One region of the Mycobacterium sp. E2327 genome, then DNA from elsewhere that is predicted to be linked to it. Evidence: riboswitches for the same ligand, from Rfam matches in the RefSeq annotation. Region 1 holds a riboswitch; each other region holds the start of a gene.
The links. Region 1 has a riboswitch for magnesium ahead of A5712_RS08340 (PE family protein). Riboswitches for the same ligand answer to the same signal wherever they lie in the genome.

Region 2: linked by a shared signal. The riboswitch ahead of A5712_RS27125 (PPE family protein) and the one ahead of A5712_RS08340 (PE family protein) in region 1 are both predicted to bind magnesium.
Region 3: linked by a shared signal. The riboswitch ahead of A5712_RS12515 (Rv1535 family protein) and the one ahead of A5712_RS08340 (PE family protein) in region 1 are both predicted to bind magnesium.
Region 4: linked by a shared signal. The riboswitch ahead of A5712_RS31145 (hypothetical protein) and the one ahead of A5712_RS08340 (PE family protein) in region 1 are both predicted to bind magnesium.

The regions. Positions count from the first base shown of each region.
Region 1 is NZ_LZKE01000069.1:2,342-8,710, reverse strand. It holds gene A5712_RS08355 (magnesium transporter MgtE N-terminal domain-containing protein) at 1-412, opposite strand, end outside; gene A5712_RS08350 (PPE family protein) at 460-1,662, opposite strand; gene A5712_RS08345 (PPE family protein) at 1,685-2,890, opposite strand; gene A5712_RS08340 (PE family protein) at 2,907-3,206, opposite strand; M-box (ykoK) riboswitch at 3,630-3,806, opposite strand; gene A5712_RS08335 (cell wall metabolism sensor histidine kinase WalK) at 3,992-5,521, opposite strand; gene A5712_RS08330 (response regulator transcription factor) at 5,518-6,291, opposite strand.
Region 2 is NZ_LZKE01000233.1:8,326-13,006, reverse strand. It holds partial or broken gene A5712_RS27130 (PPE family protein) at 1-232, opposite strand, end outside; gene A5712_RS27125 (PPE family protein) at 1,196-2,401, opposite strand; M-box (ykoK) riboswitch at 2,792-2,963, opposite strand; gene A5712_RS27120 (PPE family protein) at 3,035-4,303, opposite strand.
Region 3 is NZ_LZKE01000107.1:40,915-47,283, forward strand. It holds gene ileS (isoleucine--tRNA ligase) at 1-1,236, opposite strand, end outside; gene A5712_RS12515 (Rv1535 family protein) at 1,579-1,809, opposite strand; M-box (ykoK) riboswitch at 2,095-2,264, opposite strand; gene A5712_RS12520 (TetR/AcrR family transcriptional regulator) at 2,359-3,000, opposite strand; gene A5712_RS12525 (nitronate monooxygenase family protein) at 2,997-4,121, opposite strand; gene A5712_RS12530 (carboxymuconolactone decarboxylase family protein) at 4,161-4,724, opposite strand; gene pks2 (type I polyketide synthase) at 5,762-6,369, shown strand, end outside.
Region 4 is NZ_LZKE01000242.1:49,609-55,977, forward strand. It holds gene A5712_RS27820 (DUF1214 domain-containing protein) at 1-789, shown strand, start outside; gene A5712_RS27825 (acyltransferase family protein) at 882-2,972, shown strand; gene A5712_RS27830 (O-methyltransferase) at 2,977-3,636, opposite strand; M-box (ykoK) riboswitch at 3,748-3,919, shown strand; gene A5712_RS31145 (hypothetical protein) at 4,181-4,390, shown strand; gene A5712_RS27835 (NRAMP family divalent metal transporter) at 4,436-6,202, shown strand; gene A5712_RS27840 (NADP-dependent oxidoreductase) at 6,204-6,369, opposite strand, start outside.

The sequences.
Region 1 (6,369 bases):
ATCGCGTGAGTACCCATCCGGTGCCGGTGTCCTCGAGCCTGACGTCGTATGCGCGCACCAATTCCACGGCGGCCACATCGATCAGCCGGTGCCCCAGCACGTCGGCGCGCAACAGCACCTCACCGTCGCGTCGCTCGAACCCGCGGAGGTCAACCTTGTTCTTGGCCAACACAACTTGCTCTGCCGTGAATTCGTGTATGGCCTGGCTGCCGATGAACACCGACCGCCCACCGACCTCCGCCACGATCCCGGTCACCAACGGATACTGGTGGGCGCCCCGCAGCCGCACGATCACGTCCTCGACGCGGCCGACTACCTCACCGGAGCGGGCGCGCACCGGTCCGCGCAGCAACTGAGAGAGGTGGATCACCGGTAGCCCGTCGCGGGGCTTCGCCGTCTCTGATGTGCTCACTTGGCCCTCCTCGATCACTTTCTTTGATGTCCTGCGGTTCTCGGCGGCTAACCCGCCGCTGGCGGCCGCCCCAGGATGCGGGGGCGGAACCCGTATACGGGAGAACCGAATTCGTCGTCGGCCGCGTCCACGGCCCCGCCCAGCGGCATGCCGGGCACGCCCATCGGCCCCACGTCCTCCATCACCATCGGGGTGGCGCCCAGGCTCTGATACGCGCCCGCCCCCATCTGGGTCGTTGTCAGTGCGGTCGGGTTGATCGTCGCCCCGCTCGCGGCCCAGGCGGGTGGTACGGACAGGGACCCAACCAGGTTCGCCTCTCCCATCCCGGCCGCGGCCGCGCTGTGCACGCCGGCCGTCTCAGCCGCGGCTGCGCCGCCAGCCGCGTCCGCCGCACCGGTCGCCGCGTTGTCACCGCCGGTGTTCATGAAGGCGTACGCCGATGCGTTGTCGACGAATGTCGTGGGGTTGAGAATCCCATTGGTGGTGAATGCGTTGCTGATGCCCGAGGTCGAGGCGTCGGACAGGAAGCTGCCCAGCAGCGCATTGTTGGACCCGTCCAGGTCGTTCAGGAGCCCGGCAAGCCCTGTGGTGGCTTGATTAGAGCCGGGCGCGGTGATCCCGCCGAGCACCGGTATGTTCGCCAGCGCCGCCGCCACATCGGGGGTGGTCGACGCGTTGGCGGCTTGGCCAACCGCGTTAGCTTGGGAGGCCACTCCGCCGGCGTTGGTGGTGGATTGCGGTGAGCTGAACGAAGTCAATTGCGTCGCCGCGGTAGAGGCGGTGGCATAGCCGTTCATCGCGGCGGCATCTTGAGCCCACATTTCCGCGTATTGGACCTCCGTGGCCGCGATCGCCGCGGTGTTTTGACCGAAGAGGTTGGTGGCCACCAGATTCGACAGGTGCGCGCGGTTCGCCGTGATGACCGTGGGCGGCACGGTCATGGCGAACGCGGACTCGTAGGCGGCTGCGGCCGCGTTGGCTTGGATGCCTGCCTGCTCGGCCTGGGTAGCGGTGGCGCTCAGCCAGTCGAGGTACGGTCCGATCGCGGCCGTCATCAGCGTGGACGACGGGCCAAACCAACTCTCGCCGGTCAACCTCGAAACAACCGAGCCGTAATTAACAGCTGCAGAACGCATTTCAGCGGCCACCGTGTGCCAGGCCGAGGCAGCGGCCAGCATGGACGCTGATCCGGGACCCGAATACATTCTGGCCGAGTTGATCTCCGGCGGTAATGACGCGAAATCGATCATGACGCTCTCCTTCGAAATCCTGTTATCCCGCGGCAGGCGGACGTGGCATCACAACGGGCTTGAACCCGTACTTGGGAATCGCTCTGCGTAGCCGCCTGGCCGCGCCCGCCATCGGCGCCGCATACGCTCCGGGCCCACCCGCGCCGCCCGAACCGATATCGCTGAGTCCGGTGGCAGGCAACGCGGCTTCGGCAGGGGTGATCGTGGCTGCACCGGTCCAGCTGGGCGGCACGGAGACCGCGCCGACCAAATGCGCCTGGCCCATGGCGCCCGAGCCGGCGGCGCTGATGCCGGTCAGTCCCGCAGAGTCCGCCGCACTCGCGGCCGAAGCCGCGCCCGCGCCGATGTCCGCCGGCGCCGCGGTCGCCTTAGGGAATACGGAGCTGAAGCCGGCAATGTTGGTCAGGATGCTCTGTGGATTGAACGGGCCCCCGGCCATCGCTCCGTTCAGCACCGAAGTGCTCAGGAAATTGGAATTCAAGAAGGACCCGAGGGCCGAGCCGTTGCTGCCGTTCAGGACAGTGGCCAGTCCGTGGAACGGCGACGACGCATCGGAACCGGTAGCCAGCACGCCTTCCAATGCCCCCAATATCCCGCCGGGGTTGCTGGAGGCTGCCGAGGACACTATCGACTGCGCATTGCCGGCCGGTGTTTCGGCGGCTTGGGCAACGGCGTTGGCCTGGTTGGCAATTCCGTCGGAGTGAGTGGGGGACTGCGGCGCGGTAAATGGCGTCAGTTGGGCTGCGACGCCCGCTGCGCCGGCGTAACCGTTCATCGCGGCGGCATCCTGCGCCCACATTTCCGCGTACTGGGCCTCAGTGGCCGCAATCGCCGGCGTGTTTTGGCCGAAAACATTCGTCGCCACGAGTGCGGCGAGCTGGGCGCGGTTGGCCGCGACGACCGCCGGGGGAACCGTCATGGCGAATGCTGACTCGTAGGCGGTGACGGCGGCTTGGGCTTGGCTGCCCGCTTGCTCGGCCTGGGTGGCGGTGGTGCTGAGCCACTCCAGGTACGGTACGGCCGATGCAAACATCGACATCGATGACGGGCCGAACCAATCCGAGCAGGTGAGCTCCGACATCACGGAGTCGTAAGATGACGCAGCGGAACGCATTTCAGCGGCCATCGAGTTCCAGGCCGAGGCCGCGGCCAGCATGGGCCCTGACCCAGGGCCCGAATACATTCTGGCCGAATTGATTTCGGGCGGCAATGCGGCGAAGTCGATCACGATCCCCCCTAGGTATTCAACGTGCGGCGGCCGCGTTGGCCGCCTCGGTTGCGGCGTACGAGTCGGCGCTGGTCTGCATGGTGGCGACGAACATCTGGTGCATCACGGCGGCCTGGGCGCTCAGGGTTTGAAACGCCTGCGCGTGCGTGGCGAACTTTGCCGCCGTAATAACCGACACCTCGTCGGCAGCCGAGGGCACGACCCCGGTCATCGGCGCTGCTGTTGCAGCATTTTGAGCTTCCAGCGTCGAGCCGATCTGTTGCAAGCGAGTGGCGGCGGCGGCCAGCGATTCCGGCCGAGCAGTGACAAAAGCCATCGGAGTTCTCCTAGCGAATAGTCGGTAAGGCGCTGACGCGGTTCAAAGGACCCCTCGCGGATCCAAGTCGGCCCAGGTGGCGGGACGTGGTAGCTCGTTGCTTATGGGCGTGGAACTGCAAGCGGCATAGGGCATCTCCTCACGCCAAAGGCCAGGCACTGGCCAGTTGGCAACCCCGGAGGATTGATTTCCGCGCACGCCGAAGACAAACCCGCCGAGCGGTGACGCGCGGACAAAACTTGTGGGATCAGCCGATTACAGCTGCGAAAACGAGCCGGGACCGGATCGCAACGAAATGGTCGTCGACCTCGGATAAGGACTATCGTCGGGACTCATTCCGCTCTCACCTCCTCGCGGCCAGGGCATACGGGGATGCCAAACCTTGCACAGCGGGGAGAAATGCCCAGGCCAGAACACCTGAGCACGGCACCCCTCTCGTCAGAGCTTCGGCACCACACGGCGTATCCGGCCCGATAGGAGCCGGAAGCCACTTGGGCTCAACCCTTAATCCGGGAGGAGCTGTCCTGACCCTGGGCGTCTTTCGACGTTCGAGGTCAGTGGCCTGTATCCGTGCAGACGCCTCACCTAGCGAGGTGCTTGCATTGGCCATGGTGGCACTCGCGAACCGGCGAGTCAACTTTTCAGGACCACGCGTTCTAAACAGTTCACGTGCTGGACACATACGCACCGGCGCATCCGTGGGCTCCTGCGACCACCCAGTCGCATCGGCAACCCTTGGGCGATTTGCCATTCCGGCGGCGCCAAAAGCCTGCCCGATTCGTTTGCTAATCGATATCCAGCGCCGGATTTTCGATCATCGGCAGCCGCACCCGGAAAACCGTTCGGCCATTGGCGGATTCGGCGGTCACCGAGCCGTGGTGGGCCTTGACGATCGAGCTCACGATGGCCAGGCCCAGCCCGATGCCCGAGCCGTTGGACCGCGCCGCGTCGGCGCGCGCGAACCGCTCGAACAACCGGGGCAGGAGATCCGCGTCGATGCCCGGGCCGTCGTCGGCGACGGTCAGTTCGACGTAGGGCGGTTCCGTGCCGCGGCGCCGGCAGGTGATCCCGGTCGTCACCGTGACGCCCGGCGGCGTGTGCACCCGGGCGTTGCTGAGCAGGTTGCTGACCAATTGGTGGAGCCGGGCGTGGTCGCCGCGAACCCAAACCGGCTCGTCGGGAAGGTCTTTGACCCAGAAGTGGGTCGGCGCCGCGACCGCCGCGTCGTTCACGGCGTTGACCACGAGGTCCGCGAGGTCGACGTCCTGGGTCTGCAGGTCCTGGCCCTCGCCCAGGCGCGAGAGCAGCAGCATCTCGTCGACGAGCACCGCCATGCGCCGCGCCTCCGACTCGATGCGGGCCAGCGCGTATTCGGTGGTCGCCGGCAGCGCCGAGCTGTCTTGGCGGGTCAGCTCGGCATACCCCTGAATCGCCGCCAGCGGGGTGCGCAACTCGTGGCTGGCGTCGGTGATGAATTGGCGCATCCGCAAGTCGGAGTCGGCGCGATGCGCCAACGCGCTGTCCACGTTGTCCAGCAACCGGTTCAGCGTGTGCCCGACGACGCCGACCTCGTTGTCGGGGTCGGTGTCATTGGGCTGCACCCGGACGCTGATTCGGTGGTCGTCGGTCAGCGGCATGGCGGCGACTTCGGCGGCGGTGGCGGCGAGCCGGCGCAGCGGGCGAAGGGTGATCCCGACCACCCAGATGGTCAGCCCCGCCGTGATCGCAAGGGCGGCCGCGATAAGTGCCGTGGTGGTGATGTTCTTGCGGGCGATGATCTGGTTGGCCCGCGCTTGCGATACGCCGACGACCAACAGGTCGGATCCGTAGGCCCGGCTGTCGACGCGATAAGAGCCGAGGCTGCCCAGCTTCTCGGTCCGCGGCGGGGCGTCTTCGGGCCAGGGCTGGGACTCGATGGCGTGCACCGCGTCGGCCGGTGCGGGTCGCGCCTCGGCTTCGGAAAAGACCGCCGAGCCGATCACGACGCCGTCGTGCAGCACGGCTATGACGTTGCCTGGCGTTTGATCGGTGAACTCCAGCATCGCCTGCCCGATGGATTCGGTGCCCCCGCGCGTCGGACCGTGGTCGCCGTTTCGGTATCTCGTGTACGAATTGCTCAGCGCGTCAAGGGATTGGGCAACGTCGGCATCGCTCATCGCCGTCACATAGCCGCGCAGGCTCAGCACCGAGACGATGCCGACCGTTACGAGCACCACGCTGACCACGGCCAGCACGCCCAATAGCAACTGGCGGCGCAGCGAATGGGGCAGCCACCGCGAAAGGTCCCTGGATCTGGTATTCGGCTCGCCGGTCATTCGGGCGGTCGCAGCATGTACCCAACGCCGCGGACGGTATGGATCATGGGCTCCCGGCCGGAGTCGATCTTCTTCCTGAGGTACGAGATGTACAGATCCACGATGCTGGTTCGGCCGGCGAAGTCGTAATTCCAGACGCGGTCGAGGATTTCGGTGCGGCTCAGCGCGCGCCGGGGATTGCGCATGAGGAACCGCAGCAATTCGAACTCGGTTGACGAGAGCGATATCGGGGTGCCGCCGCGGGTGACCTCCCGGCTGGCGGTGTCGACATGTAGGTCGCCGATTTTCAGGGTCTCGGCCGCCGGCGGGGTCTGCTGGGTAGAGCGGCGCAGCAGGCCGCGCAGTCGCGCGACAAGCTCCTCGAGGCTGAACGGCTTGGTCATGTAGTCGTCCGCGCCCGCGGTCAGGCCGGTGACGCGGTCCATGACCGAATCGCGGGCGGTGAGGAACAGCGTGGGGGTGTAGGCGTCGGATTCGCGGATCCGCTGCAGAATCCGCAGGCCGTCCACGTCGGGAAGCATGATGTCGAGCACCAGCACGTCGGGAATGACGTTTTCGAACTTCGCGATGGCCTCGCGGCCGTTGTGGGCGATGTCGACCACCCAGCCCTCGTAATGCAGCGCCATCTTCACCAAGTTGGTCAGCGCGGGCTCGTCGTCAACCAGCAAGACACGGATCGGTGAGCCATCGGCACGGTAAATCCTGGGCAGCTGACCAAGGATGGCTTGGCGTGGGCGCTCGCTGCGTGCGTATCCCGACGTTGCGGTCATATGCTCACATCCTCCCAACTACACACCGGATTGTCACGGAATTCATAGAGTTCTCAAATAATTCGGGCCTCGCTGACT
Region 2 (4,681 bases), on a different contig from region 1:
CGCTCATCCACGCCACATAGGGAGCCGCCGCGGCCGCCATGGCGATCGAGGAAGGCCCCGTCCACGGCCCGGCGGCGAGGCTCTCGATCGTCGCGCCGTACGAGGCGGCCGTCGACTGCAGTTCCGTCGCCAACTCGTCCCAGGCCGCCGAGGCCGCCAGCATGGGCCCCGACCCCGCGCCGACATACATCCGCCCCGAGTTGATCTCCGGTGGTAGCGCCCCGAAATCCAACATCTATTTACTCCGCTCCCCTCGAGTGGCCGCCATGTTAGGCGCGGCTTGCCGGCCCGTCCGCAACCGCGCGGCAGCTCTAATGGAATCCATGGAATCCGCTGTTGAATTCACGCATTGATTGGACGTGTATGAGGACGACAGGGTTCCACACTCCTAATCACAATGTGTCAGCGGCGGCGGTCCGCCCGGCGTTCAGGCGGCGCTGCCTAATGTAGCGATCATCGTGATTGGAACGTATTCGTGGCACGTTCCAGGGATGTAATAGTAAAGTAAACGACAAGTGTCACCGCTCGAATATGCCTGTGAGAATGCTGCTGGTCAGCTAACGCCTGCCACCCCAAAAGACGTTGTCCAGGTTATCAGTAGCCGATTCCCAGCAACCGGCCAGAAATGGGGCTGAAGTTTGCCGTACTTTTCGCATAATAGGCTAGACGACCGGCGGCTGCCGGCCGTTAATCGTTGCTAACGCGGCGCAACAATTAATGTGCCCGCATTCGCCGCTATTCCACACCGTTAAGCAATTAACATATTCGACAAGTATGCACTGTCTTAATGCCAATAGTTCTCGAGTTCGCCAGCGCTTGTCGCGGGGGTTGGCTCGAGCGCTCACCGTGATTCTTGTGAAATTCAATTAATCCCAGGTCGGGCCGACAGCGCCGTCGGCGTTCGCCACGTTGCTCCGGACCGTCGGCATCCTTTGCCAGCGCGCGTTCGCCTTGGCCCTGGCATCCTCAGCGACTCCTTCGCCGAGTGGATAGTTTTTCGTCATCTGGTGCTTCCCTGAATTTCACCTAGCGTACGCATTTGCCGCTGGTGGAACGCTGATTTGCTGCTGGAAGTTTGCTGTGAGCCGGATGCGGCCGATTTGCGGTGCTCATCACCCCGGACAGGCGCCCGCGAGGCATGATCGCGAGGTTGCGGAAAGCTCAATCCGCGCGAGTAACCCGTGTGAGGTGAGCTCTAGCCGGCCGCCGGGGGCCGCGAGACGAAGGTAGGACGGAAGCCGTATTGCGGCACGGCGCGCCCGTAGGGTTGCGCACCCGTGGCCCCGATCGGCATGCCGGGCATGCCGGCCGCCATGGCCGGGGGTGCCACCATGGGCGTGCCGCCGAGCGACGAGGCCAGCGGGCCGGCCAGCGGCGCGGGCGCGGTCCAGCTCGGCGGCACCGACAGCGCGCCGATCATCGGCGCGTGGCCGACGCCGGCCGCCACGGCATTGCCGACGCCCTCGACGGCAGGACCGGCCGCCGCCGCACCGATCGCGTCGCCGACCGCTTGGCCCGCGGCGTCGGCCGCGTCGCCCGCGGCGGCCCCCTGGCCCAGCAGGCCCAGGAATGGGGCCAGCGTGTTGCTGGGCATGTAGAACCCGGACGAGAAGGCGGTGTTCCAGATGTTGGCGTTGGGCCCCCACTGTGCCCAAAGGCCGTCCAGCGTGGCGGATCCCGACCCGGATCCCGTCAACAGGCCCACGATCTCCGACGCAGGCGTCTGCGCCGATGCCGGCGACGCCAGCCCCTGCAGTGCGGAGGGCAGCGTGGACATCAGCTGTGCCAGCGTGCCCTGTTGCGCCCCGGCCGGAGTGGCGATGGCCTGGGCCACCGCGGCCGACTGTGCGTCAGGCCCACCGGGGCTGGTCGTCTGCTGCGGCTCGCTGAACTGGCTCAGCTGGGCGGCGACCGCCGACGAGGCGGCGTAGCCGTACATCGCGGCCGCGTCTTGGGCCCACATTTCGGCGTACTGGGCCTCCGTCGCCGCGATCGCCGGGGTGTTCTGACCGAGGATGTTGGTGGCGATCAGCGCCATCAGCTGGGCGCGGTTGGCCGCGATGACGGGCGGCGGCACCGTCTGGGCGAAGGCGGCCTCGTAGGCCGCCGCGGCGCCCTCGGCCTGTGCGGCGGTCTGCTCGGCCTGCTCGGCCGTCGTGCCCAGCCAGGCCGCGTATGGAGCGGCGGCGGCGGCCATCGCCACCGACGCCGGGCCGTGCCATTCTTCACCGGTCAGCGCCGTCAGCACCGCGCCGTAAGACATTGCGGTGGAGCGCAATTCGGCGGCGAGCCCGTGCCAGGCCGACGCGGCGGCCAGCATCGGGCCCGAGCCCGCTCCGGAGTACATCCGGCCGGAGTTCACTTCCGGTGGGAGCAGTGCGAAATCGAGTGCAGCGGTCATCGTTGGCCCCTTCCCCTAATGGGCCGCGCGGGTGGCGTGGGTGCTGATTGTGTTGTGGCTACGGCGAAGTCCGCCGGACGTGCGAAGACAAGCGACATCGGACTACTCCTCGCGGAAAGAGGGTGACCCGTGCCGGCCGGCAATTGTGGCTGGTTTCAGCGCAATTCACGGACGCGGTCCGCTAGGGCGGACGCGTCCGTACGAGGTCTGTCGGGGTTAGCCGTTCAGACGGTCAGAAAGGGGCCGGGGCCGGATCGAACCGAAATGGTCGATTTGGAATACGGACTATCGTCGAGACTCATTTCGCTCTCACCTCCTCACAGCCTGGGCACACGGGGATGCCGTTATGTCGCACACCGGGGAGAAGGGCCCGGGCTGAAACTCCCGGAGACCGCACCCCTCTCGTCAGAGCTTTGGCACCACACGGCGTATCCGATCTGAGCCGGAAGCCACTTGGGCTCAACCCTTAAGCCGGGAAGAGCTGTCCTGACCCTGGGCGTCTTTCGACGTTCGAGGTCAGTGGCCTGTATCCGTGCAGACGCCTCACCTAGCGAGGTGCTTGCACAGGCCATCGTGGCACCCGGACGGTAGATCAGTCAAACCAACTGCCACACGCTCGCAACAAGCCCGTTGTCACCCGGCGGCCGGCGGACGCGGCATCACCGTCACGCGGAAGCCGTAGCGGGGGCCGTGGCCGTAGCCACCTCCGGCCGTGGCGGCGGGCATGCCCGGCATACCGGGAATCGCTCCCGGGCCGGCCTGCACCGCGCCGGCGCCCGGGCCGACGGCGTTGGTCCAGCCACCCCCGGCGAACGTCGCCCCCGCGTGGTTCTCCACCTGGGCGGCCGCCGTCCAGGCTTGGGGCACGGACAACCGACCGACCAGCGTCGCCTGATTCGTGCCGCCCGAAATCGCTCCGCTCAGGTCGCCCGCTATGCCTGCCGGGGCGGCCCCAGGCGTCAACAGCGGCAACCATCCCGGATTCCCGGCGCCGGCGCCCATCGGTGGCAGCGCGGTGGCGCCGGGCGTCGAGGAGACCGCCACCGCGTTGATGTCCGACATCGCGGCCGTAACTGCCGGTTCGATGATGGCGGGGCTCACGTACCCGGCCGATACGAACCCGTTGACGAACGAGGAGTTCAAGAAGGTCCCGATCGCGTTGCCGTCCGCACCGTCCAAAAAATTCAGGATGGCGTCGAGGAATCCCGCCCCCGGGATGCTGGCCGCGGGATTCGCGGCGGCCGAGACCGGTGACGAGAGTCCTTGCAGCGCAGTCGGTATCGCGGACAACAGCTGGTCCATCGTCTGGGATCCGGTGCCCGCCGCGGTGCCGGTGGCTTGGCTGACCGCCGCGGCCTGGGCGGCCTGCCCGGCCGGATTGGTGGTCTGGATCGGTGGATCGAACGGCGTCAGCGTGGAGGCCGCCGCCGAGCTCCCCGCATAGCCGTACATCGCCGCCGCGTCCTGGGCCCACATCTCGCCGTACTGGGCCTCCGTGGCCGCGATCGCCGGGGTGTTCTGCCCGAGGAAGTTCGTCGCAACCAGCGCCGCGAGCAGGGCCCGGTTGGCCGCCACCTCCGCCGGGGGCACCGTCATCGCGAACGCCGCCTCGTAGGCCGCCGCCGCGGCCGCCGCCTGAGCGGACGCCTGCTGGGAGAGTCCCCCGGTGCTGGTCATCCACTGGACATACGGCTCCGCGGCGGCGCCCATCGAGGCGGAGGCCGGCCCCATCCACTCCTCGCTCGTCAGCCCGGTGATGACCGCGTCGTATGAGGCCGCCGTCGAACCGAGCTCCGCACCGAGCGCGGCCCAGGCCGTCGCGGCGGCCATCATCGGCGCCGAGCCCGGCCCGGCATACATCCGGGCGGAGTTGATTTCCGGTGGGAGTGCTCCGAAATCCATTGCCGCCACCCCCTTAACCGGCCGTCACGGTTTTGGCGGCCAGCATGGTCGCGTTGCGCTGTGATTTCCGTTGTGTTACAAAGAAATACATCGGACTTCTCCTTTAAAGAGCGGATAGTCCGACCCGGCTACGGGCAGGCGGCCGCCGAGCTATGTCGGGTGTTGCCGATTCAAACGGCGGCCAGCGCGCCACGACCGGATCGGAAAGAAACGGTCGTTGTTCTCATGCGTTAACGGTCAATTCGGCCAGTACGCCCACCTCCCGTCGTGGCCAGGGCGCTCACGGAAGTGCGCCACGGTTGCCCGAATCGGGACGAGACCCCCGGCGAAACCATGTGTGGGGCAAAAGCCGCCTGATTTCTAGGCGTCTTGCGACGA
Region 3 (6,369 bases), on a different contig from region 1:
CGGGTAGGGGTGCTCGTAGGTCTCGTGGCGGACCAGCACGGCGCCGTTGGCCGCCGCCGGACCGCTGCCGTTCTTCAGGTCGCGGATGATGTGCGGATTCGCGTCAAAAACGCGCTGCCCCTGGTAATCCGGGACGCTTGCGTCGAACCGGCCCTTCGAATCGACCGGGGTGACGGGCACGATGCCGGCCGCATCACAGGTCGCCATGTCGTCCTCGCCGTAGGCCGGCGCCATGTGCACGATGCCGGTGCCGTCCTCGGTGGTCACGAAGTCTCCGGGCAGCACCCGGAATGCGTGGGGGGTGTCCATGAAATACGGGAACGGCGGAACGTAGCGCAGACCCAGCAGGTCCGCGCCCCGATAGGTACCCAGCACGTCCGGCTCTTCACCCAACTCGCGCGCGTACGCGGCCAGCCGCGCCTCCGCCAGCACGAAGCGGCGGCCGTCCGCCTCGACCGCCACATAGGTCACCTCGGGGTTCACGGCCACCGCGAGGTTCGACGGCAGCGTCCACGGTGTCGTCGTCCACACCAACAGATAGGCACCGTCGAGCTCACCCCCGGTTACCTTGAAACCGACGGTCAGGGCCGGGTCCTGGCGGCTCTGGTAGACGTCGTCGTCCATCCGCAATTCGTGGTTGGACAGCGGGGTTTCGTCGCGCCAGCAGTACGGCAGCACCCGATAGCCCTCATACGCCAGGCCCTTGTCCCACAGCTGTTTGAACGCCCAGATCACCGACTCCATGTAGCTGGGATCCAGCGTCTTGTAGTCGTTGTCGAAGTCGACCCAGCGGGCCTGGCGCGTCACGTAGGCCTGCCACTCGTCGGTGTAGCGCAGCACCGATTCGCGGCAGGCATCGTTGAACGCGGCGATTCCCATGTCGTCGATCTGGGACTTGTCGTTGATGCCTAGCTGGCGTTCGACTTCCAGTTCGGCGGGCAGCCCGTGCGTGTCCCAGCCGAACCGGCGCTCCACTTTGTAGCCGCGCATGGTGCGATACCGCGGCACGATGTCCTTGACATACCCGGTGAGCAGGTGACCGTAGTGGGGCAGCCCGTTGGCGAACGGCGGCCCGTCGTAGAACACGTACTCCGGGGCGCCGTCGCGGCGGGCGATGCTGGCGCGGAAGGTGTCGTCGCGCGCCCAGTAGTCGAGAACCTCGACTTCGAGCGCCGGAAAATCGGGCGCACCGCCGGCCAGCTTCGGGTACGCCTTGACGTCAGCGTTCTCGGTCACGATCTGTGTCGTCTCCTGTGGCCATCATGCTCAGGCCGGGGACGACGACGCGCAAGGTGCGCGAGCGCCGCGGTACCACCCCGCTTGCCGCGCTCTCACGCGACCGCTCGATGAGGGCTGTGACGGGCCTACCCGTTCGGTTCTACTGAGCCTGCCGGCCGTTCTTCCGAAGGCTCCCCGGTGATCGCCGGATCGATGCCAGTGTCTCGATTCTACTCAAACCCTGCACTCCAAGGGGTTACCTGGTCTCAGGGAAGACCTGCGACCGGGTAGCCCCTTGGAGGCGTTGTGCCGATGGTGGCGACCCACTGCGCCCGGCTCCGCCGCGCTTGTGATCGCCACTTAGGCCCGGACATCGAGCACGCCAACGCGCCACAGCGCGGCGTACACGTGACGCACGCCGATGGCCAAGAAGTGGGCGGCGCCGTCCACCAGCGGGTCGCTGATGACGATGGTCGTGCCCTCACGACGCGTGGCCTTCTTGGGCGCGGGGGCCGGGGTCGTGTCGCGCACCACGGTCAGCTTGCGGGCGGGCGCGACGGTTACGACTTCGTCGTGCAGAACTGCGGTCATGATCGTCTCCTGACGGAACTCAAACGAACGTTGACTGGACTGACGTGTCCCATCCCGTTGTGGTTCCGATCCGAGAACGCTTGGCGGGTAAGCCGATTAGCGTTGGCGACTCAACCGAGAACGTCGCGCTTCAGGTCGGATCGGGACGGAACACAGCCCGGACTTCGATCCGGACTATCGCTGGAACTCATACGTCCCTCACCTCCTCGACGTCACGACGCGTGCGGTTGCCCGCGCGATCCACGCGCACCAAAAGGAGTACAGAAACCGGCGAACCGCCGGAGAACCGCACCCCTCTCGTCAGAGCTTTGGCACTACACGACGTGTCCGATTCCTCGGAAGCCACCTGGGCTCAACCCTTAAGCCGGGAGGAGCTGTCCTGACCCGGGGCGTCTTTCGACGTTCGGGGTCAGTGGCCTGTATTCGTGTAGACGCCTCACCTAACGAGGTGCATACGCGACCGATCATGCATGACCGCCACGACACGGTCAATGTGATCTCGTCCGTGTGCCCGAATCTTTATGCAGTCATTACGCGGGCACACAGGATTTAACAAGCTGCACCGCCGCGCGGGCGTAGCCCGTCGAGCACCAGCGCCACCACAAAATCGGCCACCTGAGCAGCGGTGACGTCGTCGTCGGTGCTCAGCCGCCGTTGCGCCAGCTGGCCCACCAGCGCGGCAAGGGTGTACGCCACCATGCGCGGCGGGGCGGTGACCACCTCGCCGCGCTCCTGGGCGGCGACGATGAAGCTTTCGATGTCGTCGATGAACCGCTCGTAGATCCCGCCGAGATGTTTTTCGAAGCGCTCGCCCAGCGCGCAAGGATCCCGCAACAACAGCTTGACCGTCGCCTTGTCGGACTCGAAGAACTCCAGCGTCGCCCGCACCGCGACCCGAAGCGACTCCTCCTGCCCGGCGTTCCCGCCCGGCGCCCCCAACGCCGCAGCGACATGGGCGCGCAGCGCGCCCTCCTCGGCCGCCATCAACGCGTGGAAGAGCTCGTCCTTGGAGTCGAAGTACCAATAGACCGAGCCGTAGGCCAGACCGGCCCGCTTCGCGATGTCGGCAATCGTCGTCGCATGAAAACCCTTGCGCGCGAACACTTCTTTGGCGGCCGACATGATCTGCTCGCGCCGCTGCGACTTGTCCTCGTCGCTGACCGCGCGGCGCCGGCGGGTTGCGCTGGTCACGGACCGACCAGGCCATCGAGCCGGCCGATGGTGTCGATGAACTCCTCCACCATGTCGAGCACCACCGAGCGGACCGGGCGGACCCGGTCGAGCGAACCGACCACCTGGCCGACGAAGTACGTCGCCAGCTCACGCGCCTTGGAGTCCGGATTGGTCGCGGCCTGGTTGATGCGCACCTGAGAGCCGGTGACCAGCGCGGTCTGCAGCGGCATGCCGAGCGGATCGGGGGTGTCGGGCCGCTCCCACTCGTCGGTCCAGGCCGTGCGTAGCATCCGCGCCGGCTTCCCGGTCATCGACCGGGAGCGCACCGTGTCCGAGGAGCTCGCCGCCAAGAACTTCTCCGTGACCACGGGGACCGTCTCGGCCTCTTCGGTGGTCAGCCACACCGAGCCGCACCACACCCCTTCGGCCCCCAGCGCCAGGGCGGCGGCGACCTGGCGGCCCCGCGCGATCCCGCCGGCCGCGAGAACCGGGACCGGCGACACGGCGTCCACCACCTCGGGGACCAGCACCATGGTCGCGACCTCGCCGGTGTGGCCGCCCGCCTCGGTGCCCTGCGCGACGATCAGGTCCACGCCCGCGGCAGCGTGCCGCCGCGCGTGTTGCGTGGTGCCCGCGAGCGCGGCCACCACGACGCCCCGGTCATGGGCACGCTGGACGAGGTCGGCGGGCGGCGGCCCGAGCGCGCTGGCGATCAGGCGGATGTCGTGCTCGAACGCCACGTCGAGCAGCGGCTCGTAGCCCTTGGGCGAGATGTTCAGGCCCCCGGCCGACGCCCTCGGCTCCTCGGCGGGGACCACGACGCCGTAACGGGACAGGATGTCCTCGACGAACGCGCGGTGCTCCTCGGGCAGCAGCTCGCGCGCCTGTTTGGCGTCGATCCCGCCCTGCTCGGCACCGACGTACTTGGGCGGCAACAGCAGGTCGACGCCGTAGGGCTTGCCGCCCGTCTGCTCCTCGATCCAGGTGAGCTCGGTGCGCAGGCGCTGCGGACTGTGCGCGACGGCGCCGAGGATCCCGAACCCGCCGGCGTTGGTTACCGCGGCCACCACGTCGCGACAGTGGCTGAAGGCGCAGATCGGAAACTCAACGCCGAGCATCTCGGCGACCCTGGTTCGCATCGCCCGACGCTAAGAGTTACTGACTGATAAGTCAATCGGTTAGGGCGACCGGCCGTCCGGCGGCCAGCTGGCCACGCCCTCTTCCAAGGGGACCTGGAGGCTGCGCAGGATCGACGAAACCATTCGCCACGCCCCGATGGCGGTGGTCAGCTCGATGAGAACCGTTGTATCGCCGTGCAATTCGCGCTCGCAGGCGGCCCAGCTCTCGGCGCTCACCGCGCCGTCGCGCACCACGTCGTCGGTGGCCGCCAGCACCGCGCGCTCGGCCGGCCCGAAGCCCTCATACCCGCGCCAATCGCGCACGCCGACGAGGTCGTCGGCGCTCACGCCCAACCCCGACGCGACCCGCCAGTGCTGCGTCCACTCGTAATCGCACGCGGTGAGCCAGCCGATCCGCATGATGACCAGCTCGCGCAGCCGCGGGTCCAGGGCGCCGTGCCAGAGCATTGTGGCCAGCAAGTCGTTGATGCCGCGCGCCAGCGGCGGATGGTTGAGCAGAACCTGGAAGATGCTGAGCTCCGCCATGTAGTCGGGTACCGCGGCCTCGTCGGCGGCGGCTTTGGCCACGTCAAGCGGCAGTCGGGGGACCCGAGCTTGCCCAATAGGTGGGGTCATGGTGTGAGCACTCCGTCCACTGGTGGACACCTCGCGTTCACCGGCAATGGTAGCCAGCGGCAGCAGCCGTCGGAGGCGAACAATCATGAACGAAAAGCCCGGAGCCCCAACGCCGCAACGCGGAACCGGGCGGTGAAAACCGCGGTTCCGGCGCGAGCTGCGCCGGGGCCGCGCGCGCGAATGCCGTTGACGCCCACGTGGATACCCCGACGCCGACGGCTTCGGGCCGGCTCGCCGCGCGGGCCCGGCCCGTCCCTCGCCAGCGAATGAATTCAAAGCCGCGGGCTGCCGTGATCGGACCGTGATCGGTCCCCCTGGACGGCGCCCACGCCCTCCTCCAGCCGCCACGGTTCGGTCCCGAACCGGACACGCCAATCACGACAAAGTATGAATCTCGCCACAATTCAGTTGGGACTTAACTTGCAATCTTAAAGATTTCAGCGATTTCCCTGCGGAGTTTCGCAATAGCCCCTAGCATGGCGTGATTACGCATCCTCGATGCAGGTCATCGGTGCGCCCAATTTGGTCTCCGTCTCGACCCACGCGGGTCGGGCTGCCTCAGCCCGCCCTCGGCGCCTCGCGCTGACAACGCCCCTGGTCATGCCCGTTCGGGCTGGTAAACGCCGGACACCTTGGCGGACAGCGCCTCTGGGGGCGACGGCGGTACGCCGTTATGGCCAAATACCGTCCCAAAAGTATGCGTCTGGGCCTTCGACCAAGCCCGACGTAGACCGGCCCTGGCCAGGGCATTGTTAAATTTTTGTACGTTCGCACGATTTTTCCACGCGTGAGAAGCGAAGCCGCTACGCTGCTGATCGCGCCATGTTCTTACGGGTGGGCTTCGATCCGGGGGTCGGTGGGTTTTTTGCGCGTTGCGGCGGAGTTGCCAGCTCGCACAAAAAAATTCGACGAGATTTCTCGAAGCCCAGATAAGAGCGAGCAGCAGTGATAGGAACTTGTGGATAGGCAAGGAGAGGTGAAGGACAGTGGATAAGGCAGGCGTGACTCCGGTTGCCGTCATCGGGATGGCATGCCGGCTGCCAGGGGGTATCAACTCACCTGACCTCTTTTGGGAAGCGTTGCTCCGTGGCGACGACCTTGTCAAGGAAATTCCCGCCGAACGCTGGGACGTCGACTACTACTACGACCCCGAGCCGGGCGTCCCGGGCCGGTCGGTCTGCAAGTGGGGCTCGTTCCTGGACAACGTCGGTGACTTCGACCCCGAGTTCTTCGGCATCACCGAAAAAGAAGCCACCGCGATGGACCCCCAGCACCGGTTGCTCATGGAAACCGCGTGGGAGGCCATGGAACATGCCGGCCTCACCAAGGACACCATGGCCGAGGAAACGGGCGTTTTCGTCGGATTGAACTACGGCGACTACCAATTCGTCCACGCCGCCACCGACGCCTTTGACGGTCCCTACGGAAACCCGGGCACCATCTCCTGCATGGCCTCCGGGCGCATCGCCTACGCGCTCGGCCTGCACGGTCCCGCCGTCACCATCGACACCGCGTGCTCTTCCGGCCTGTTCGCCATCCACCAGGCCTGCCGCAGCCTCAACGACGGAGAGAGCAACCTCGCGTTCGCCGGTGGCGTGAACGTGATGATGGAGCCGCGCAGGTCCGCTTCCGC
Region 4 (6,369 bases), on a different contig from region 1:
CTCGGCCACCAGCTCCGAGTCGAGGCGGACGGCACCTTCGAGCTGTATATCGGCGGCCCCGAGCGCGGCCCGAATTGGCTGCCGACCACCGCGCAGTCGCGCAAGCTGTTCATCCGCCAGGGCTTCGACCGCTGGGACGAGCGTCCCGCCCGGATGCGGATCGAGCGCGTCGACATGACCTCGCCGAAGCCGCTGCCCACCCCCGACACCATGGTCGCGGCCATGCGTTGGGCGGGTGATTTCGTCACCGGGCTGATGAGCGACTGGCCCGAGTTCCCGTTCACCCACGGCGGCGTCGACGGTGAACATCCGAACCGGTTCCCTCGCCCGGACGCGTCCGACGCGGACGCCAAGCGCGGCCGGGCCGCCGCCAACATGTACTGGGAACTGGGCCCCGACGACGCCCTCATCGTCGAGTTCGACGCCCACGAGGGATTGTGGATGATCACGAACATGGGGGCCTACTTCACCAGCATGGACTTCCTCTACCGACCGGTCAGCTACACCCCGAGCCGCGCATCGGTCGACCACGACGGCAAAGTCAGACTGATTCTGGCGCACCGGGACCCGGGCCTGCACAACTGGATCGACACCCAGGGATTCGAGCGCGGGAACCTCACCTACCGGCACATGCTCGCGGGTCAGCCCGCGACGCTGACGACCCGGCTCGTCAAACACGCCGACCTCGCGCGCGCGTTACCGCCGGAAACCGCGCGTGTCACCAGCGCCGAACGCACCGCGCTGATGTGGGAGCGCTTCAACGGGATACGTAACCGATTTCCCCTCTGATGCGGCCCCGGACGCGCGTGTCTTTCCGGCTATCCGGGCTCCCGCGCAACTAGGCTGGCTGCGATCACGAGGAGGGGCAGCGACGCATCGGCATGGGCCAGGGCGCGTTAACGGCGGACACTGAACCGGGCGGGAGGAACCCCGCACCGGCGCGTTCTGCTCGTCGGCCGCGATGGGTCGCCCCGGTGCGCCGCGCCGGCCGGATCGCGATCTGGGATCAACCCGAACGGCGCAGCGGCATTCCGGCGCTGGACGGGCTTCGCGCGATCGCGGTCACGCTGGTGCTCGTCGGGCACGGCGGCATCCCCGGTGTCGCGGGCGGGTTCATCGGCGTCGACATCTTCTTCGTCCTCAGCGGATTCCTGATCACCTCGCTGCTGCTCGACGAGCTCCAGCGCACCGGCCGAATTGAGCTGACCGGCTTCTGGATTCGGCGGGCACGACGGCTGCTGCCTGCCCTGGTGCTGATGGTGCTCACCGTGGGCGCGGCCCGCGAGCTCCTGCCGAGCCAGTCGCTCACCGGATTACGCGCCGACGCGATCGCCGCGTTCCTGTGGGTGGCGAATTGGCGGTTCGTCGCCCAAAACACCGACTACTTCACCCAGGGCGCCCCGCCGTCGCCGCTGCAGCACACCTGGTCGCTTGGGGTGGAGGAGCAGTACTACTTCATCTGGCCGGTCCTGCTCATCGCGGTGACCCTGCTGTTGGCCGCGCGGGCCCGCCGGTACTTTCGGCGGGCCACCGTCGGCGGGGTGCGGTTCGCCACCTTCCTGATCGCCAGCACCGGCGCGCTCGCTTCCGCGGCCCTCGCCATCGTCCTGGCCTCCGACTCGACGAGGGACCGAATCTATTTCGGCACCGACACCCGTGCGGAGGCGTTGCTCACCGGCGCCGCCGCGGCGGCACTGCTGGTGCGGGATTGGCCGTCGATGAACCGCGGCTGGTGCCTGATCCGCAGCCGGTGGGGACGGCGGGTCGCCCGCTTCCTGCCGCTGCTCGGCGTGGCCGGGTTGGCGGCGGCGACCCACTTCGCGTCGGGCCGCGCCGGTGAGTTTCGCCACGGCCTGCTGATCGGGGTCGCGGTCGCGTCCGTCCTCGTGGTCGCCCCGGTGGCGATGGAACAGCGCGGCGCCATCGCCCGCATCCTGGCCCTGCGTCCGCTGGTGTGGCTGGGCACCATCTCCTACGGCGTGTACCTGTGGCACTGGCCGATCTTTTTGGCCCTCAGCGGTGAACGCACCGGATGGTCCGGCCTGCCGCTGTTCGGCGCGCGGTGCGCCGCCACGGTGGTGGTCGCCGCCGCGTCCTGGTGGCTGATCGAACAACCGATCCGCCGGTGGCGGCCGGCGCGGGTGCCGCTGTTGCCGCTCGCGGCGGCGACCGTGGCCAGCGCCGCCGCGGTGACGCTGTTGGTGGTCCCGGTGGGCACCGGGCCCGGCCTGCGCGAGGGCCTGCCCCCGGGGGTCTCGGCGGTGGCCGCGGTCTCGCCTTCCCCGCCGGGCGGTGGCCGCCCCGCGCCCCGCGATCCCCACCGGCCCTTCACCGTTTCGGTGTTCGGCGACTCGATCGGGTGGACCTGGATGCACTACCTGCCGCCGACGCCCGGCTTCGCGTTCCTCGACCACACCGTCATCGGCTGCAGCCTGGTGCGCGGCACGCCCTATCGGTACATCGGCCAAACCCTTGAGCAGCGGCCCGAATGCGACGGCTGGCCCATCAGGTGGTCGGCGCAGCTCGGCCAGGACCAGCCAGACGTCGCGCTGTTGATCATCGGCCGCTGGGAGACGGTCGATCGGGTCAACGAGGGGCAATGGACACATATCGGCGATCCGACCTTCGACGCTTACCTCAACGGCGAGTTGCAGCGAGCGCTGAACATCCTGAGCGCCAACGGTGTTCGTGTGGTGGTGGCGACGGTGCCGTACAGCCGGGGCGGTGAGAAGCCGGACGGCCGGCTGTATCCGGAGGACCAGCCCGACCGGGTCAACCTCTGGAATGCCATGCTGCGCAAGACGATCGCCCAGCACACCGGCGTCCAAATCCTCGACCTCAACAAGAAGCTGTGCCCGGACGGCGTTTACACGACCAAGGTCGACGGCATCAAGGTGCGCAGCGACGGCGTCCACCTCACCCCCGAAGGGGTGAAATGGCTGACGCCCTGGCTCGAGGAATCCCTGCGCTAGGCGCCTAATCGCCGGTGCGGCAGCTGATTTCCATGCTGTCGCTTTCCCGGACGAGGAAGTTGAAGCTGACGTAGCCGTTGTCCGGGTCGCGCACCCGGTCGAGGTAGGGCTGGGTGTCCGCGGCGCTGGCGTTGTCGGCGACGATCAGCGCGCCGGTCGACAGGCGCGGTTCGAGTAGCTCGATCACCGGAAGGTAGAGGTCCTTCCACCCGTCGAGCAGGACGAAATCGACCGAACCGTCGAGCTTGTCCAGCGTGGTCAGGGCGTCTCCTTCCAGAATGGTGATCACGTCGTCCAGGCCGGTCTCGGCGAACGTCTGTTTGGCCGCGGCGATCTTGCTGGCGCTGAGCTCGGTGGTCACCACCCGGCCGGTGCCGTTGTCGCGTACCGCCGCGGCCAGGTGAACCGCGGAGATTCCGAAGGACATGCCGAACTCGACGATCGTGGCCGGCCGGGTCGCCCGCACCAGCGCGTAGAGCAGGCGGCCGGATTCCGGTGTCACCGGAATGTAAAACTCGCTCATCGCGTCGGCGCGCTCCTGCGCGCTCATCGGCCGGTCGAAATCGCCGATCCTTTCCCGCAACCGCGACATTTGATTTTTCGTTTCGGTGTACATCCGGTCGAGCACCGTCGCGACCTTGGGCGCCTGCAAAGTATTAGCCATGGTTTCGAGCGTAGTCGCGACGGTCGATGGGCCCGTGGGTTAACAGAAACCAACGTAATGGTTGCGTAAAGTAATTTGACGCCCATTGGGTCGCGGTGCAAGATGGACGGGCAAGCACCTCGGTAGGTGAGGCGTCTGCACGGATACAGGCCACTGACCCCGAACGTCGAGAGACGCCCCGGGTCAGGACAGCTCTTCCCGGACCCAAGGGTTGAGCCCAAGTGGCTTCCGGAACTTTCGGATACGCCGTGCAGTGCCGAAGCTCCGACGAGAGGGGTGCGACCGGTGGTGCTCCGCCGGTCATTTCGCCTCTTCCGTTCAGGTGAATGTGACGACACCCGCGTGTGTCCCGGCCGTGAGGAGGTGAGGGCGAGATGAGTCCCGGCGACAGTCCGTATCCCAATTCCGTCTTGTCCCGATCCGGTTCCGGCATTCTCTTCGCCGCCTGATTTCCTCGGGCGACCAATACCGCTGCGCAGCAAGCGCATTGCGGGCGCCTAGGGTCATGCCAGGAGCCGATCGGACCTCCCGACAGGAGACGATCATGGCTTTTGTTGTTGCACAACGCCTTACCGGTCCGCAGCGGGGACGCGGCCGGTCGATGCTACGAATCGGCCGACTCTTGGTCGGCAAGCTGCACGCGCGCAGCACGCTGACTCCGCAGGAGCGGGCCAACCTCTATGTCTCGCGGACGCCGATCGCGGTCATCTCGGCCTCGCTGGGCGGCCATCCGCCGGACGGCAACCGGCGGTGATTCGCTAGCCCGAGCCCGAACCTGTTCGGAGATAGCGAGGATTCGATGACGTCGATCTCGACCGAGCCCCGCGGCGACCTGGGTACGTCCGAGGCGCCAAGCCAAGCCGTGCTGGATTCGGCGCACGCCGGCGACATCGTCGGCGCCTTCGGCCGCATCCACCGGGACGCCGCACACCCGGGTAGCGGTGGCCGCTGGCGGCGGCTGCGGACGCTGATGGTCATCACCGGCCCCGGGCTGATCGTGATGGTCGGGGACAACGATGCCGGCGGCGTCGCGACGTACGCGCAGGCGGGGCAGAACTACGGGATGGGGCTGCTGTGGACGCTGGCAATGCTGATCCCCGTGCTGTACGTGAACCAGGAGATGGTGCTGCGGCTGGGCGCGGTCACCCGGGTCGGCCACGCGCGGCTGATCTTCGAGCGGTTCGGCAAGTTCTGGGGCGCCTTCAGCGTCGGTGATCTGCTGATCCTCAACGCGCTGACGATCGTCACCGAATTCATCGGAGTAGCACTGGCACTCGGGTTCTTGGGCTGCCCCAAGGCGATCGCGATCCCGGCCGCCGCGGTATTGCTGTTCGCCGTGGTGGCCGGGGGCTCGTTCCGCCGCTGGGAGGGCCTGATGTTCCTGCTGATCGCGGTGAACGTGCTCATCATTCCGATGGTGTTGATGGCGCACCCCACGCTGAAAGGAACGGCGGGCGGGCTGGTGCCGCAGTTCCCGGGCGGGCTCAACTCCACCGTGCTGTTGCTCGTCGTCGCGATAGTGGGCACCACGGTCGCGCCGTGGCAGCTGTTCTTTCAGCAGTCCAATGTGGTGGACAAGCGCATCACTACCCGCTGGATCGCTTATGCCCGAGCCGATCTGATCATCGGGATCGTCGTCGTCATGGTCGGCGCGACGGCCCTGATGGCGGTGACCGCGTTCGGGTTGGCCGGCACCGGCGACGTCGGCGGCTTCACCGACGCGGGTGCGGTGGCCGCGGGCCTGGCCCGGCATCTCGGCGGGACGGTGGGCGCGCTGTTCGCGATCATCCTGCTGGACGCGTCCTTGATCGGCGCCAACGCGATCGGGCTGGCCACCACGTATGCCGTCGGTGACGCGTTGGGCAAGCGGCACTCGCTGCATTGGAAGGTCAGCGAGGCTCCGCTGTTCTACGGCGGGTACGCCGTGTTGCTGGCGGTGTCCGCCGCCGTCGCGTTCAGCCCGGACCATGTCCTGGGCCTGGTGACCCAGGGCGTGCAGGCCCTCGCGGGCGTCCTGCTGCCCTCGGCGACGGTGTTCCTGGTCCTGCTCTGCAACGACCGGGCGGTGCTCGGGCCGTGGGTAAACACGGTGCGGCAGAACATCATCGCGTGGGCCGTCGTGTGGTGTCTGGTGGTCTTGTCGCTTGCGCTGACCGCGACGACCTTCTTCCCGGGCCTGTCCACGGGCACCATCGAGGCCGGTCTCGCGGTCGGTGCCGCGATCGGGATCGTGGGCGGGGCCGTCGCGATCGTCGCTGGCCGGTGGCACCGGGACCGGCGCGACGCGGAAGCCGTTGCGGGGACGCTCGGCGGTGGCCTGGATCCCGAGGAGGTTGACGAACTCGACGACGCGCCGCTCCTCACGCGCGCCGAGCGGCGGGCGGTGCGCCGGCAGGACCGGGCGCACTGGCAGACCCCCAACCTCGCCATGCTGGACAGGCCGGTGATGTCGCCGATCCGGCGGGCCGGGCTGTTGACCCTGCGGGGCTATCTGGTCGTGGCCGTCGTGTTCGTGATCATCAAGATCGTGCAGGCCGGCATCATCGAGCCGGCCACGTCGCTGTGAGTCAACCGTTCGGCAGCAGCACGATTTTGCCACGGGTGTGCCGCTTTTCGAGTTCCTCGAAGGCGTTGGCGACGTGATCCAGCGGGTAGCTGCCGGCGACCTCGAAATCGATGGTGCCGGTGGCGATCAGGTCGGCCATCTCGGCGAGCACTTCCGGCGTCGACGCG